Regions from separate parts of the Actinoplanes sp. NPDC051388 genome, predicted to be linked through region 1. Evidence: riboswitches for the same ligand, from Rfam matches in the RefSeq annotation. Region 1 holds a riboswitch; the other holds the start of a gene.

What was found. A riboswitch is a leader RNA that binds a small molecule or an ion and turns the genes downstream of it on or off. The one in region 1 is predicted to bind S-adenosylmethionine.
Region 2: linked by a shared signal. The riboswitch ahead of thrC (threonine synthase) and the one ahead of ACZ6TI_RS20355 (aminotransferase class V-fold PLP-dependent enzyme) in region 1 are both predicted to bind S-adenosylmethionine.

The regions. Positions count from the first base shown of each region.
Region 1 covers NZ_JBVJIP010000007.1:372,740-376,136, forward strand. Annotated here, with positions in the region: gene ACZ6TI_RS20345 (winged helix-turn-helix transcriptional regulator) at 1-9, shown strand, start outside; gene ACZ6TI_RS20350 (class I SAM-dependent methyltransferase) at 2-751, shown strand; gene ACZ6TI_RS20355 (aminotransferase class V-fold PLP-dependent enzyme) at 863-1,993, opposite strand; SAM riboswitch class IV at 2,103-2,219, opposite strand; gene ACZ6TI_RS20360 (serine/threonine-protein kinase) at 2,309-3,397, shown strand, end outside.
Region 2 covers NZ_JBVJIP010000002.1:702,471-705,867, reverse strand. Annotated here, with positions in the region: gene ACZ6TI_RS07550 (GNAT family N-acetyltransferase) at 1-371, opposite strand, end outside; gene thrC (threonine synthase) at 626-1,900, opposite strand; SAM riboswitch class I at 1,911-2,049, opposite strand; gene ACZ6TI_RS07540 (ABC transporter permease) at 2,109-2,960, opposite strand; gene ACZ6TI_RS07535 (alpha/beta fold hydrolase) at 2,957-3,397, opposite strand, start outside.

The DNA of each region.
Region 1 (3,397 bases):
CATGGCTGACCTCGAATATGACGCCGAGTTGCGCCGGCACGACGAGGTTCTGCGCCGGGCCTGCGACATCCGGGCGGGTGACCAGGTGCTGGACATCGGCTGCGGTTCGGGGCACACCACCCGGCAGGCCGCGCGCGCCGCGTCGGCGGGCAGCGCGCTCGGCGTCGACGTCTCCGCCCCCGCCATCGAGCGGGCGCGCGAGCGGGCTGCCCGCGACGGGCTGCGCAACGTCACCTTCGCGTGCGCCGACGCGCAGACCCACCGCTTCCGGCCGGCGGGCTTCGACCTGGCGATCAGCCGGTTCGGCACGATGTTCTTCGCCGACCCGGCGGCCGCGTTCGCCAACATCGGGCGGGCGCTGCGGCCGGGCGGGCGGCTGACGATGATGGTCTGGCAGGCCGGCGAGCTCAACGAATGGGACGTCGCCATCCGCGGGGCGCTCGGCGCGGCGCCCGGCCCGGACGCGTTCTCGCTCGCCGATCCGGCGGCCGTGACCGAGCTCCTGGCCGCGGCCGGGTTCACCGATGCGGCGTTCACCGACGTCCGCGAGCCGGTCCACTACGGCCCGGACGTGGCCACGGCCCTGGATTTCGTCCGCCGCTTCGCCTGCACCAGACACGTGCTCGAGGGAACCGATCGGGCCGCCGCGGCGCGGGCGGAAGACCGCCTGCGCGAAGTGTTCGCCGCGCACCTGGGCGACGACGGCGTCCAGTTCGACTCGCGGTCCTGGGTCGTCACCGCGCACCGCTAGGGAGTCTGTCTCGTGGATCAACCAGGGCTGGCCCGCGCCTCGCACATGGCTGATCCACGAGACAGACCATCAGGGCCAGGCCGATGCCCTGGCTGATCCGCGAGACAGCCCTTATCGGGCCAGGGCGGTGACCAGCCGCTCGATCTCGTCGGGCGTGGTGCCCAGGCCGAAGCTGGCCCGCAGCAGCCCGGTGCTCGCACAGTCGTCGGCCGCGCTGCCGCCGGCCGCGCCGCCGCCGGTCAGCCGGCGCACCAGCGGGTGCGCGCAGAACTGACCGGCCCGCACGCCGATGCCGTGGTCGCGGCTCAGCCGGTCGGCCACCGCGGCCGGGTCGGGCACGGCGAACGAGACGATGCCGACCCGGGGCGCCCGGCCGCCGAAGAGCGTGACGCCGTTCAGGCCGGCGAGCAGGCTCTGCTCGTATTCGTGGAGAGCCACCCGGTCGGCCCGCAGCAGGGCGGAGCAGACCGCGCCGAGCGCCACCGCGCCCAGCAGGTTGGGAGTGCCACCCTCGTGCCGGGCCGGCCCGGTGGCCCACCCGACGTCGCCCGCGGCGTCGCCGACCGTCGCGCTCGCGCCGCCGCCGCGCAGGTACGGCTCGGCGGCGTCCAGCCAGTCCCGCCGCCCGGCCAGCACCCCGGCGCCGAACGGCGCGTACAGCTTGTGGCCGGACAGCGCGAGATAGTCGGCGCCCAGCTCGTCCAGGTCGATCGGGACGTGCGGGGCGAGCTGGGCGGCATCGACGATCACCCGGGCGCCGTGCCGGTGGGCCACGTCGGCCAGGCGGCGCACCGGCCAGATCTCCCCGGTCACGTTGCTCGCGCCGGTCACCGTGACCACGACCGGACCGCGGACCGTCTCCAGCGCGGCGGCCAGCGCCGCGACCGCCGCGTCCGGGTCGGCCGGGGCCGGCAGCCGCAGCGGCGACGGCCAGGGCAGCAGATTGGCGTGGTGCTCGCCGTCGAACACGATCGTGGTGGTGCCGGCCGGCAGCGCGCGGGCCAGCAGGTTGAGCGCGTCGGTGGTGTTGCGGGTGAAGATCACCTCGTCGCCGGGGCGGGCGCCGACGAACTCGGCCACCGAGTCGCGGGCGCGCTCGTATTCCAGCGTCGAGGTCTGCGACCGCAGGCCGGTGCCCCGATGCACGCTGCCGTAGAACGGCAGGAGGTCGCGGACGGCGTCGGCGGCGGCCCGCACGCACGGCGCCGAAGCGGCGTGATCCAGATGGGCGAACCGAACCATCCGGCCGCTGGACACCTCGACGGTGAGGTCGTTGCCGACGACATCGAGCTCGAGGGACTGCAGGGTGACGGACATGACGTGCTCCTCCGCGAGGGTCGGGACCCGCACGGGTCCGCGCTTGCCCACGTCGTGCTCGACGCGAGCCTGGTCCTCACCCGGGGCACCCCATCGCGAACGCAAGGGTTGCCGGCCAGCAAGCCGGGGCTGTGCGCTGGCACTCATGACCTGTCCCCGACGTTAGCAGAACCCGGTCCCGGGCCACCGCCCTGTACCTTGTGTTCGGCGAATCGACGGGCGTGGTGAGGGCAGGGTGTCGTGACGGATCGACCGGGGGCCGACGTCGCGGCGTTGCTGCCGCGGGATCCGTCCGGCATCGGGCCCTACCAGCTGGTCGGGCGGCTCGGCGAGGGCGGCATGGGCACCGTCTATCTGGCCACCGATCCGCGCGGGCGCCGGGTCGCGGTCAAGGTGGTGCGCCGTCATCTCGCCGCCGATCCCGAGTTCGCCCAGCGGTTCCGCCGCGAGATCGACGGCGCCCGGCAGGTGCCGCCGTTCTGCACCGCCGAGGTGCTGGACGCGGATCCGGACCACGAGACGCCCTACCTGGTGGTGGAGTACGTGGACGGTCCGAGCCTGGCCGAGGTGATCGAGCGGGACGGCCCGCTGTCCGCGTCGAACCTGCACGCCCTGGCGATCGGCGTGGCGACCGCCCTGACCGCCATCCACGGCGCCGGGGTGGTGCACCGCGATCTGAAGCCACGCAACGTCCTGCTGCCGCCGGGCAGCCCCAAGGTGATCGACTTCGGCATCGCCCACGCGCTGCGGTCGAGCCGGCTGACCGCCGAGAACCAGCTGGTCGGCACGGTCGGCTACATGGCGCCGGAGCGCTTCAACCCGCAGGCCGGGGCGCCGGTCGAGCCGTCCGCCGACGTCTTCTCGTGGGGCGCGGTCGTCACCCTGGCCGGCACCGGGCACGAGCCGTTCCACGCCGCCACGCCGATGGCCACGGCGACCCGCATCGTCACCGCGGAGCCGAACCTCGACGGCCTGCACGGTGCCCTGCGCGACCTGGTGGCGGAATCCCTCGCCAAGGATCCAGCCCGGCGCCCGTCGGCCCGTGAGCTGCTGGACCGCCTGCTCAGCCCGGGTGCGTCGGACGACACCACGGTGCTGATCGACCAGCCCGCTCTGCGCGCCGCGGTCGAAGGCGTGACGCTGCGGCAAACCGCCCCGCATGTGGTGCGCCGCCGGCGGCGCTGGATCGTGGCGGCGGTCGCGGCGGTCGTCCTGCTCGGTGGCGGGGCTGCCGCGGCCGTACCGAAGATCGCGGATCGTCTCTCGGCGGGCGAGATCGCCGCACCCGGGCCGAGCCCCTCCGGGCCGGCGTCCGCCACCGCGGCCGGG
Region 2 (3,397 bases), on a different contig from region 1:
TCCACCGTCTCGGCGATCAGCCGTTTGCGGCCCGCGGCCCGGGCCCGGCCGACGGCGAACTCGTGCAGCGCCCGGCCCACCCCGCGCCGCCGCCGCTCCGGCATGACGTGCAGGCTGATCTGCGCGTTCTCGAGGTTGTCGAGCAGCGGCATGGAGAGCTCGACATAACCGACCGGAGCGCCGTCGAGGTGGCCCAGCGCGCGCTCATAGGCGTGCCCGGGCGTCGGCCGCCGGATCGCCCCGACGAAGGCCTCGGTCGGCACGAACGGGATGTCCGGCGTCTCCTGCCGGGCCGAGGCCTTGGAGATCTCATAGGCCAGCAGCGCGGAGCGCTCATCTGACGGCCCGAACGGAACGACATCAATCGTCATCACGCCAGACTGCTCGCACAACGCGTCCGCCGCGACCGATTAATCCATGCGAAGAATTGGTCGGGAGGACGCGCGCACAGCGCCTCCGGCACTGGGTCGTTGGGCCCCTCGGAGATTGTCGCCAAGCTCGAAGGTGGGGCCTCGTACGGCGTCGCGTCCTCCCGCGTAGAGCATCCTGCCGACGTTGAGATCGCCGCGCAAGTCCTCGCTGGAGGGAAATATCAACGGGGTGTCGGAAACCCGACTACAGCGAGTTATCCCAGCAGGCCGGCGTCGCGGGCGCCCCGCAGCGACGGCTTGATGCGATGGGTCGGCCCGACCTGCCCCGCGATCGCGTCCAGAGTCTTGAGACCCTCGCCGGTGTTGAGCACGACGGTCTCCTTCGCCGGGTCGAGCTTGCCGCTCGCGATCAGCTTCGCCAGCACCGCCACGGTCACCCCGCCGGCCGTCTCGGCGAAGACCCCGGTGGTGCGGGCCAGCAGCCGGATGCCGTCGCGGATCTCGTCGTCGTCGGCGTAATCCATCCAGCCGCCGGTGCGCTGCACCGCCTCGATCGCATAGGCCCCGGCCGCCGGGTCGCCGATGTTCAGCGACTTGGCGATGCCGGTCGGCTTCACCGGCACGATGTGATCGGTGCCGTCGTGCAGGGCGGTCGCGATGGGCTTGCACCCCGCGGATTGCGCGCCGAAGACGGTCCAACCGTCGGGAGCCGAAGCCAGGCCGATCTCGACCAGCTCGCTGAACGCCTTGTCCACCTTGGTGAGCAGCTCACCGCTGGCCATCGGGATGATCACCTGGGCCGGGATGCGCCAGCCGAGCTGCTCGGCCACCTCGTAGCCCAGGGTCTTGGAGCCCTCGGCATAGAACGGCCGGACGTTCACGTTCACGAACGCGGTGTCCTCGAACTCGTCGGTCTCCACCAGCTCGCCGCAGAGCCGGTTCACGTCGTCGTAGGACCCGTCGATCGCCACCAGCTCGCCGCCGTAGACCGCTGTCGTGACGACCTTGCCCTGCTCGAGGTCGCCGGGGATGAAGACCACCGAGGGGACGCCGGCCCGGGCGGCGTGCGCGGCCACCGAGTTGGCCAGGTTGCCGGTGGAGGCGCAGGCGAAGCGGGTGAAGCCGAGCCCGCGGGCGGCGGTCAGCGCCACCGAGACCACGCGGTCCTTGAACGAGTGCGTCGGGTTGGCCGAGTCGTCCTTCACCCAGAGCGGCGCGTCCAGCCCGACCGCGGCGGCCAGGGCCGGGGCGGCGACGAGCGGAGTGAAGCCGGGGTCGAGGGTGACCCGGGTGGCCGGGTCCTGCCCGGCCGGGAGCAGCGCCGCATAACGCCAGATGTTGCGCGGACCCGCCTCGATCTGGGCGCGGGTCACCCGGGCGAGCGCCGCCGGGTCGTAAGCGACCTCCAGCGGCCCGAAACACTCGAAGCAGGCGTGCTGGGCGGCCAGCGGGAACTCGGCGCCGCAGGCACGGCAGATCAGGCCGCGGGCAGGGGATTCAATTCCGACAGGGCTGACGGTGGACGTCATCGAGGCCTTCCTCTCATCTTTCCCCGTGCGGCGACCACCGACAGCGGGGACGGAATTAGCACCTGCCGCACGCAGGCCTCAACAGCGAGACATGTGCGGTGGTTGCCGGGGCTTCAACGGGCCGTTCCCTCAGCCCCTCTGGATGAGGTATTCAGTTGTTTCCAACACACTACGTGGGAATCTCGCTCACGGAAAACGGGTGTGACGCTTACGACGTGATGTCCTTGCGGGTGAAGCGCCAGAACGCGATGCCCCAGAAGAGGGTCGCGTAACCCACCGCCGCGATCGCCCCGCGCACCATGTCGTCGGTCTGCATCGGCGTGGAGAGCAACCCGAGCCAGGCGTCGCTGAAGTGGGTGGGCAGGAAGTCGCGGATCACGCCGAGCGCCTCGATCTGATCCAGGATGCTGGACAGGATCCAGAGCAGCACCGCGCCGCCCACCGCGCCCAGCGCCGCGTCGGTCAGCACCGACAGCAGGAAGGCCAGCCCGGCCACGATCAGCAGGATCACCGCCAGGTAGCCCAGGATGCCGAGCAGCCGCAGCACCCCCTCACCGGGCGGGATCTCGGCCGCGATCGTGCTGCCCAGCGGGTGCCAGCCATAGCGCAGCGTGCCGACCAGCAGCGCCACCCCGCCGAGCGTGAGCAGCGCGGCCAGCGAGTACATCAGCGCGACCACCAGTTTGATGCCGAGCAGCCGGGCCCGCGGCACCGGGATCGCCAGCAGGTAGCGCAGGCTGCCCCAGGACGCCTCGCTGGCCACGGTGTCGCCGCAGAACAGCGCCACCACCACGATCAGCAGGAAGCCGGACGAGACGAAGATGCAGAACAGCGCGAAGTTCAGCCCGCCGGAGGTGGCCAGGTCGACCAGGCTGGAGAACTGCCCGCCGCCGTTGTCGTCGTCGTCGCCGCTGCCGAACTCGAAGGCCAGCATCACGATCAACGGCAACAGGGCCATGAAGCCCAGAGCCATCTGGGTGCGCCGGCGCGAAGCCTGCCGCCGCACCTCGGCCCAGATCGGCAGGGTGGCCGACGGCCGGTAGTTCGTGGCCGCGGTCATCGGTCTCCACTCCCTCGCGAGCTCTCCCCGACCAGCGCCAGGAACGCATCTTCCAGCCGCCGCCGCGGCACCACCCGGTCGACGCCGACCCCGGCCCGCACCAGCGACGCCACCACCTCGGTGCGCGGCGTGCCATTCATGTCGACGATCAGCCCGGCCACGCCGTCCGGGATCACCGATCGCACGCCCAACCCGGCCAGCACCCGCTCGGCCTCGGCCACGTCGGACACCTCGAGCTGCACCGACGGCGAGTCCCCGACGATGTCGTCGACCGGCCCGGAGGCCACGATCAGGCCCTTGTTGACGACCACCGCGTGGGTGCAGGTCTGTTCCACCTCGGCGAGCAGGTGGCTGGAGACCAGCACCGCCCGGCCGTCGGTGGCATAGCGCTTGAGCACCCGGCGCATCTCGGCGATCTGCGGCGGGTCCAGCCCGTC